DNA from 3 places in the Clostridium sp. CM036 genome. Region 3 is predicted to be linked to each of the others. Evidence: riboswitches for the same ligand, from Rfam matches in the RefSeq annotation. Region 3 holds a riboswitch; each other region holds the start of a gene.
What was found. Region 3 has a riboswitch for S-adenosylmethionine ahead of ACWJKE_RS14655 (methionine ABC transporter ATP-binding protein). Riboswitches for the same ligand answer to the same signal wherever they lie in the genome.

Region 1: another riboswitch for S-adenosylmethionine. It lies ahead of ACWJKE_RS10700 (O-acetylhomoserine aminocarboxypropyltransferase/cysteine synthase family protein); the one in region 3 lies ahead of ACWJKE_RS14655 (methionine ABC transporter ATP-binding protein).
Region 2: another riboswitch for S-adenosylmethionine. It lies ahead of metA (homoserine O-acetyltransferase MetA); the one in region 3 lies ahead of ACWJKE_RS14655 (methionine ABC transporter ATP-binding protein).

The regions. Positions count from the first base shown of each region.
Region 1 is NZ_CM143652.1:2,263,859-2,267,144, forward strand. Features, by position in the region: gene ACWJKE_RS10695 (permease prefix domain 1-containing protein) at 1-612, shown strand, start outside; SAM riboswitch class I at 687-797, shown strand; SAM riboswitch class I at 931-1,042, shown strand; gene ACWJKE_RS10700 (O-acetylhomoserine aminocarboxypropyltransferase/cysteine synthase family protein) at 1,155-2,441, shown strand; gene ACWJKE_RS10705 (homoserine dehydrogenase) at 2,557-3,286, shown strand, end outside.
Region 2 is NZ_CM143652.1:2,098,632-2,101,917, forward strand. Features, by position in the region: gene ACWJKE_RS09805 (MATE family efflux transporter) at 1-1,274, opposite strand, end outside; SAM riboswitch class I at 1,485-1,596, shown strand; gene metA (homoserine O-acetyltransferase MetA) at 1,709-2,626, shown strand; gene ACWJKE_RS09815 (polysaccharide deacetylase family protein) at 2,693-3,286, opposite strand, start outside.
Region 3 is NZ_CM143652.1:3,086,299-3,089,584, reverse strand. Features, by position in the region: gene ACWJKE_RS14665 (MetQ/NlpA family ABC transporter substrate-binding protein) at 1-265, opposite strand, end outside; gene ACWJKE_RS14660 (methionine ABC transporter permease) at 316-960, opposite strand; gene ACWJKE_RS14655 (methionine ABC transporter ATP-binding protein) at 950-1,957, opposite strand; SAM riboswitch class I at 2,075-2,178, opposite strand; SAM riboswitch class I at 2,272-2,391, opposite strand; gene ACWJKE_RS14650 (transglycosylase domain-containing protein) at 2,935-3,286, shown strand, end outside.

The DNA of each region.
Region 1 (3,286 bases), 820 kb from region 3:
CTCATAGATGGTGGCATTATCTGTAAAGGAATTTCAAAAGATTTCAGCGATATGTTTGGCATTATTGCACTATTCTTACTGTGTGTACCTGCTGTAGCTTTATTCATTTATTCCGGTATGAAGCTAGAAAAATACAAGTATCTAAAAAGCGGTTTTGATTTACCTCTTCATGTAAAAGTAATTGTAAATCAAAAAAATAATGCTTTTGCATCAACCCATATGATATCTGTAATAACAGGTGTGTGCATATGTGTCATATCACCAGTTGCACTTTTTGTATCATCTGCTTTTGGCGACAATGCATCTAGCTACGGAGTAGTTGTTTTACTTGTGATGATTGCTATTGCCGTTTTCCTCTTTATATATTTTGGAAATATTAAGCAGAGTTTTAGTATTCTTTTACAGATTGGTGACTTTTCAAAAGAAAAAACTGAAGATAATAAACTTATTGGTGCAGTTGCTGCTATCGTATGGCCATTAGCAATCTGTATCTTCCTTGTCAGTGGATTAGTTTTTAATCTATGGCACATTAATTGGATTATATTCCCTATCGTTGGCATTTTATTTGGTATGTTCAGTGCAGCATATAGTATTATAAAAGGGCATAATTAAAATAATTTTATCTTTTAAAAAAGTATTGACAATTGTTTTTATGAGTAATATACTAAATACTAATAACTGAATACAACTTATCCAGAGTGGCAGAGGAACTGGTCCGATGAAGCCCGACAACCAGCATTCTTATTCGAATGTAGTGGTGTCAATTCCTGCAGATTGTAAAATCTGAAAGATAAGGATGTTAGCAAATTTTATGATACAATTTTATTGTTTATTAAAGTTAACTATTGCTACTTTCCTTATAGGAAAGTAGCTTTTTTTCTTTCCCAAAAATCTAAATAAATAATGTACTAAATACTAACAACTAAATATAACTTATCCAGAGCGGCAGAGGGACTGGCCCGATGATGCCCGACAACCAGCATTTTTAAAAGAAGTGCAATGGTGTCAATTCCATCAGATTGTAAAATCTGAAAGATAAGGACGATAGCAAATTTTATGATACAATTTTATTGTTTATTAAAGTTAATCATGCTGCTTTCCTTATAGGAGAGCAGCTTTTTTTTAGAAAAATAATTATAAAAGGAGAAATTAATATGAGTGAGCGAACATTAAGTTTTGAAACATTACAGGTACATGCAGGGCAGGTTCCAGACCCTACTACAGGCTCGAGAGCAGTCCCAATTTATCAAACATCATCTTTTGTTTTTAAAAATGCAGATCATGCAGCAAATTTATTTCAATTAAAAGAAGAAGGAAATATATATTCAAGAATAATGAACCCAACTACAGACGTTTTTGAAAAAAGAGTAGCCGCTCTCGAAGGCGGAGTAGCAGGACTTGCTACAGCTTCAGGAATAGCTGCAACATTCTATGCAATACTTAATGTAGCAAATTCAGGCGATGAAATAGTAGCTGCAAGCACTCTATATGGTGGTACTTATGAACTATTTAATGTTACTCTTAGAAAACTTGGAATTAACGTAACATTTGTTGATCCAGATGATCCTGAAAATTTTAGAAAAGCTATCTCGAATAAAACAAAAGCACTTTATGCTGAAACAATGGGAAACCCAAAAATAAATGTTCTAGATATAGAGGCAGTAGCGGATATTGCTCATGAAAATAAAATACCCCTTATTATTGACAATACCTTTGCAACTCCCTTCCTTTGCCGTCCAATTGAGTATGGTGCAGATGTAATTATTCATTCAGCAACAAAGTTCATTGGAGGACATGGAACTACTATTGGTGGAATTATAGTTGATGCTGGTAAATTTGATTGGGCAGCTAGCGGTAAATTCCCTGATTTTACAACTCCGGATAAAAGCTATAATGGAATAGTATATGCTAATTTAGGTGCTCCAGCATTTGCTTTAAAAGCTAGAGTTCAACTTTTAAGAAACACCGGTGCGACGCTTAGCCCTCAAAGTGCATTTTTATTTCTTCAAGGTTTGGAATCATTATCGTTAAGAGTTGAGAGACATGTAACAAACGCTAGGAAAGTTGTTGAATTTTTGAGTAAGCATCCAAATGTTTCATGGGTAAATTATCCTGAACTTGACGGGAGCAGATACAAAGATTTAGCTAAAAAATACCTACCAAAAGGAGCAGGATCAATATTCACTTTTGGAATAAAAGGTGGCCTTGAAGCTGGAAAAAAATTTATTAATAATGTAGAATTATTTTCGCTGCTTGCAAATGTTGCAGATGCAAAATCTCTAGTAATTCACCCCTCAAGTACAACTCATGCAGAGCTTAACGCAGAGGAGCAAAAATCTGCTGGAGTTACTTCAGATTTGATAAGACTTTCAATTGGCGTTGAGGGTATCGATGACATTATATACGATTTGACGCAAGCTCTAGAAAAATCAGTTCAATAAAAAGTCAATAATTCTTTGGCAGCTGGTTTCAAAATAAGGTCTTGTTCCTAACTATATTCCTCCATCACCTTAGATGACGGAGGAATAACTTTAAAGTTTAGAAAGGAAAACTATTATGAAAAAGGTAAAAATAGCGATTTTAGGTTTTGGAAATGTTGGGACGGGTGTATGGAAAATACTTCACGAAAATAGAAAAGAAATAATGAAACGTTCAAATTATGAAATAGAAGTTGCTAAAATACTTGTAAAAGATATAGATAAAAAAAGAGATATCAAAGCACCTAATGGCCTATTAACAGATAACATTGATGATATTATAAATGATGAAAGTATAAAAATTGTGGTTGAACTTATTGGTGGATGCGATAAATCTAAAGAGTATATGATACGCGCAATGAAATCTAAAAAACATATTGTAACTGCTAATAAATTAGTTATCGCGAACTGGGGCGAAGAGTTATTTAAAACAGCGGAGAAAGAAAACGTATTGTTTTATTATGAAGCAAGTGTGGCTGGTGGAATTCCAATAATACGCGAGATTAATGAGAGCCTTACAGCCAATAGGATTGAGCAGATAATTGGAATTATAAATGGAACAACTAATTACATATTAAGCAAAATGACAATGGATGGGATTAGCTTTGATGAAGCACTAAAGGAGGCGCAAGAAAAGGGTTATGCTGAAGCAGACCCAACCTCTGATGTTGATGGCTTTGACGCTGTATATAAGCTTGCAATAATGTCTTCTCTAGCATTTGGAACTAAGGTAGATCATGATTGTATTTATAGAGAAGGAATAAGAAGTATTAGTGACATAGATATAGAATATGCTAAAAAACTTGGTT
Region 2 (3,286 bases), 990 kb from region 3:
ATACCTACTATTTTACTTAAAACAAAAGATAACGGTATACGAATGATAAATGTAGCAATTAAACTGTGAATCATTGGAAATAACGAATTACCACAACCACTAAAAAACGAGTTCATACAAAATACAAAGCATACCAAAATGCAATCGATGCTGTATGATTTAATATATAATGCAGCTGTTTCTATGACCGCTGTATCCCTAGAAAACAATGCTGTAAGCGATGTTGGATTCCATTGTGCATATGCATAACATATTATTCCTAATATTAATGAGCATCCCGTGCCTATATACAAACATTGTTTTGCTCTTTCCTTCTTTCCTGCCCCCATATTCTGAGCTGTCATCGCTGCAATTGCTGAAGCAAATGCAATCGTTGGAAGCATTGTAAATACAATTATTTTTTCGACAACACCTACAGATGCAGAAGCAGTAAGTCCCATTACATTAATAACTGCTGTAATTATTATAAAAGAAATATTAATTAAACCATCCTGTAATGCTATTGGTAATCCTAGCTTAAATACCTTCTTTGCTTTTCCTGCTTCAATCCTAATATGACTACGATGAAACTCAAAGTTAAAACCTATCTTTTTTATATACAGCACCCCAATTATGAAGCTTATAGCTTGAGCAGCTATAGTAGCAATTGCAGCTCCTGGCGCCCCCATATGGAACCCACCCACTAATATTAAATCTACCATAATATTAGTTACGCAAGCTACCGCAATAAAGAATAATGGTGCTTTTGAATTGCCTAGCCCTCGCAGAATACCACTCAACGCATTGTACCCTATAATAAATGGAATACCACAAGAACAGATAAAAATATATTCTTTTGTGTATTTAAATGCCTCTGTTGGCGTATTCATTAAATTTGTAATAGTACCTGTCATTACCACCATAATTACAGTCAACACAGCTGCTATTATACCAAATGTACAAATGATAGTTCCAACTGACTCTGCAATATCTTTATATTTTTTTGCACCCAAATAGTTGCCAATTAAAATAGTACCTCCAGTTGTTAATCCAAGGATAACGCTTGTGATTGTCTGCATAATCTGGCTTCCTGTTGCCACAGCAGAAACTTGCGCCGAATTATCAAACTGTCCAACAACCAACAAATCAGCTGCACCATAGAGTGCTTGCAACAAGCTTGCTAATAGAAACGGAAATGCAAATTTTAAAAGCGTTGGGATAACCTTACCCTCTGTTAAAGTATTCTCTTGTTTCATAATAACCTTTCCTTCTGTTAAAATGTTCTGTTGTGTCATAATATGTGCCTCCTAAAATAAAAAAATGCTGGATAAGGAAGTTGGCTTTATCCAACCATCTTATCCAGCATATAATTATCTATATACCCTCCGATGAACAGTAGCAATCGTAACACATATGTTCAATATTGTCAAAAATAAAACAAAGACATTTTTACCTATTGACAATTGCTTTTACGAGTAATATACTAAGCAATAACAACTGAATACAACTTATCCAGAGCGGCAGAGGGACTGGCCCGATGATGCCCGACAACCAGCATTCTTAAGTGGAGTGCAATGGTGTCAATTCCATCAGATTATAAAATCTGAAAGATAAGGACGATAGCAAATTTTATAATACAATTTTATTGTTTATTAAAGTTAATCACGCTGCTTTCCTTATAGGAAAGCAGCTTTTTTTTATAAGATGCCTAATTACAAGGAGGATGCAAATGCCAATAAAAATACCTGACAATCTTCCAGCGTTTAAAACTTTAAATAAAGAGAACATTTTTACTATTACAGAAGACTGCGCATTTCACCAAGATATTCGGCCTTTAAAAATTGTGATTTTAAACCTTATGCCAACAAAAATCGATACTGAAACACAAATTTTAAGACTTCTTGGGAACTCTCCACTACAGATTGATATAGTTCTTCTTCACCCTGCAAGCCATGCATGTAAAAATATATCGCAGGAACATTTAATTAAATTTTATAACACTTTTGAAGAAATAAAGAATTCTAGATTTGATGGAATGATAATAACTGGAGCGCCAATTGAAAGTATTCCCTTTGAAGAAGTGGATTACTGGGAGGAGCTTAAAAAAATTATGGAATGGAGTGTTCACAATGTATACTCTACCTTGCATATTTGTTGGGGTGCTCAAGCAGGGCTTCATTATCATTACGGAGTGCAAAAACATAAACTTGATAGTAAAGTATTTGGAGTGTTTAAACATAAAATAACAAAGCAAAACGTTAAACTTTTGAGTGGATTTGATGATGAATTTTATGTTCCACATTCAAGACATACTGAAATAAGAAAAGTTGATATTGATAAAATAGATGAGCTTGAAATTTTATCAGAATCTGAGGAATCAGGCATTTACATTGTATCAGCAAAAAAGGGAAGACAAATTTTTATAACCGGGCATTCAGAGTATGATCCATTAACATTAAAAAATGAATATGACAGGGATATAGCAAACGGCTTAAATATAAATGTCCCCAAAAATTATTATCCAAAAGACGATCCATTAAAAATACCTATCGTAAAATGGAGAGGTCACTCAAGTTTGCTTTTTTTAAACTGGTTAAATTATTATGTTTATCAGGAGACACCTTACAATTTGGTGTACCTAGAATAATACATATAAAAGTTGGGCCCCTAGTAACTTAGGGACCCAACTCTAAATATTGAACTTTATTAAAATTTAATCTGTATTAGAAATACGTTTCTTAAATTCTTCCATGTCATGGAATGAACTTATATATACCCTATGTAAGGAAAGTATACCATCCTCTTTGGAAGACCATCTGCCGTCAGTACTAAAAGCCATTGTATACCCTGCTTCTCGTACAGCCTCAATTGAAGTTTTGCTGTATCCACCATAAGGGTAGGAAAAGAATTTTATTTGTTTATTTAATATTTTTTCCAAATCTTTTTTAGATTTAACTAAAGTTTCTAGTTGCTTATCCTTAGGCATCTCTTTTAAATTTTCATGCTTTACGGTATGACTCCCTATTTCCACTCCATATTTTTCCATTTCCACAAGCTGTTTCGAAGTCATATAGTTAGGACTTTTATCAATACTACCAGTAATAACAAAAATTGTTGCTTTAAAATTATACTTTTTCAAAACAGGGAACATATCCGTATAATTATCTTCATAACCATCATCAAAAGTAAGAACTATGGATTTTTCAGGTATTGGTATATCCTTAATAAGATATTCATATAAATTTGTAAGTGTAATAGTATAATAACCATTATCTTTTAAATATTTTAGTTGCTCCTCAAATCTTTT
Region 3 (3,286 bases):
TATGTTGAAAGAAATTAGCATCTAATTGTCCCTCGGCTAGTGCAGTGTTTGGTGTTACATAGTCAGTAAATTCTACTATTTCGAGAGTATATCCCTCTTTTGCGAGAATCGGCTTTATAGCCTCTAATATTTCTTTATGAGGCACTGGTGACGCACCTACTTTAATGATTTTTTTCTCAGTTACATCCGCCTCTTTTTTTGCTCCACATCCACTCAGTGTAAAAATCACAACTATTGTTAATAATATGCTTAATATTTTTTTCATTTTTAATTTCCTCCTCTTATTTTTCTTTTAATATTTTTATAATTCAAAACTTATTTAATCATTTTTCTGTACAATATATTTCCTAAGGCTTGAATTACTTGCACAACTGCAATTAATATAATTACAGTGTATATCATGATATCTGACTTAAATCTATAGTAACCATATTTTACGGCTACATCTCCAAGTCCCCCTCCACCAATTGTCCCAGCCATAGCTGAGTAACCTATAATGTTTATTATTGTTAACGTAACTCCAAGAACTATAGACGGCATTGCCTCTTTTAACATAACCTTAAATATAATTTGATAGGTTTTTGCACCAAATGACTTAGCTGCTTCAACAATTCCATAATCCACTTCTAAAAGTGCAGATTCTATTATTCTTGCAGCAAAAGGTGCTGCACCAAGCGTTAGAGGAACTATAGCTGCATTAGTACCTATTGTTGTTCCAACTATAAGCTTAGTTAAAGGGAATATAGATATCATTAGTATAATAAACGGAAAAGACCTAAGTACATTTATTACTAAATTTAAGATTTTATAGATTAAAGTGTTTGGCCTTAGGCCAATAGGTCCAGTTATAATTAATCCTACTGCTGAAATAAACCCTAAAATAACTGTAAAAATCGTGGATAATGTTACCATATATATAGTTTCTTTTAGTGCAGGTAATAAAATATCTTTAAATAGCATTTATACTCTCTCCCTTGTGCTTCTCAAGCTGCACAGAATAATTAATGAGCTCCCACTCTATAGATTTTTCATCTAAATAATTTAATATCTTCTTCTTATTCTCTTTACTTGCATTTATTATGAGACTTCCCATTACGTTATCCCTAAATTTTTCAAGCCTGCCCCATACTATTGAAAAATCAATATTTAACTCCCTGGCAATTGATGTTATAAGGCAACTCTGGGTAATTTCCTTTGTAAAAAATATTTTAATGTTATATCCCGTGCTAGGCAGTAATTCTTCCTCTCCCATAAGTGTTTGCATTTCCTTTGTTGGCCTAATAAATAGTTCATCGGTAATGCCATGGCTTTTAATTTCCCCTCCTTCTAAAAGAATAAATTTATTACAAATTTCTTTTACCACTTCCATCTGATGGGTAACTACAATAATTGTTATATTAAATTTGTTATTGATAGCCCTTAAAAGCTCTAATATAGATTTTGTAGTTTTAGGATCTAGTGCAGAGGTAGCTTCATCACAAAGTAATATTTTCGGATTAAGTGAAAGCGCTCTTGCAATTCCAACTCTTTGCTTCTGCCCTCCGCTAAGTTGTTTTACATTGGTGTTTGCTTTATCCTTAAGTCCTACTAACTCTATTAAGCTATCTACTCTTTTTTTAATAAAATTTTTATCGTTTCCCCATATTTCTAGTGGAAATGCTATGTTTTCAAAAACATTTTTACTGTTAATAAGATTAAAACTTTGAAATATTATGCCTACATTTTTCCTAAACTCGCGAAGTTCTTTCAAACTTAGCTGTTTCACCCCTTTTTCCATTATATTAATGGTACCTGTATCATAGGTTTCAAGCCCATTAAAGCATCTAAGTAAAGTGGATTTACCAGCTCCACTGTGACCAATAACACCATAAATATCACCCTCCTCCACTGTAAATGAAACATCATTTAACACTTTAACCCCTGAAAAACTTTTACTTACACCTCGAACTTTAATCATGATATCCCTTCTCCTTTTCATTTCTTATAATTCATCTTTACCTTTTGATCCTTTCTTTAAACATCACTCTAAAAAAATAGAGCCCAAGAATAAACTTGGGCACTACTTCCAAACTTATTCTTATCTTGCAGCAATGCTGCAGGAATTAACACCATGTATCATAATATGATACTGGTTGTCGGGGTTCATAGGGCCAGTCCCTCCACCTCTCTTGATAAGACACTATTAAATTTTATTTACATCTATTCAAAAAAACAAAAACCTCTTTCATCATTATATAATGATGAAAGAGGTATAAAATTACAAAGACACCTCTCTCATCTTCCGCTAATTTACAATGAAATTAACGCAGGATTTAGCACCTATTCAGACAATAACGTCTGATGGTTGCCGAGATGTCATCGGGCCAGTCCCTCTATCTCTCTTGATGAGAATTAACTTATTTATTAAATCAGATTTATAATATCACTATATGAATGCTATGTAAAGAAGTTTTTATATACACCTTCTCCAAACATCATACAACTGTCTAATGATGTTTCATCATAATATATATTTTGTTCATACTTTATATATAACATAAATATTCATGTTACATTATTTATGTTATAATATATTGTAATAATTATATTGTTCTAGGAGGATACATTGTATGGCTAATGTTTGAAATGCCAATAAGAAATAATTAACATCAATAGAAATCACATCATATAACTTAGTGTTATTGACAAAATTGTAAAATAATTGTATTATACACACATAAACTAAGCACTTTTTTAATAGTATAAGAGAGACCCATAAGGTCTCTTTTATGTGACCTAGTATTAGAATTCAGTAATAACAATTGAATATAGGACTAAAAACAGGAAATACTTATGGCGACCAAGTAAGCCCCCCCTTTACAGTATGTATGAAGCGTGGTCATTCAGGGCTAACCCTGGACATTTTTTGTATAATAAAAAAAGGAGGAGATATTAATGGATGATAATAAAAATGTAGAACCCATAAAAACAGCACCGGTTAAAAAGAAACTTTGGAAAAAAATCGTTAAAGGTTTATTGATATTTTCTGCAATAATTTTCGTATCGGCTACGATAACTTTAGGATATGGTTATATTAAATATGGGCCTAAAATAGAGGCAACTATAAAAGATGCTAACAATATAGCACAAACCATAAACGAAACCTCCTTTAATACCCGAAAACCGACACAATTTTTTGATACTAATGGTAAACTATTAAAAGAATTTAAGACCAATACATATTATTACACAAAAGAAGCAGACTTAAATCCCTATGTAGGTAAAGCTGTCACTTCAATAGAAGACC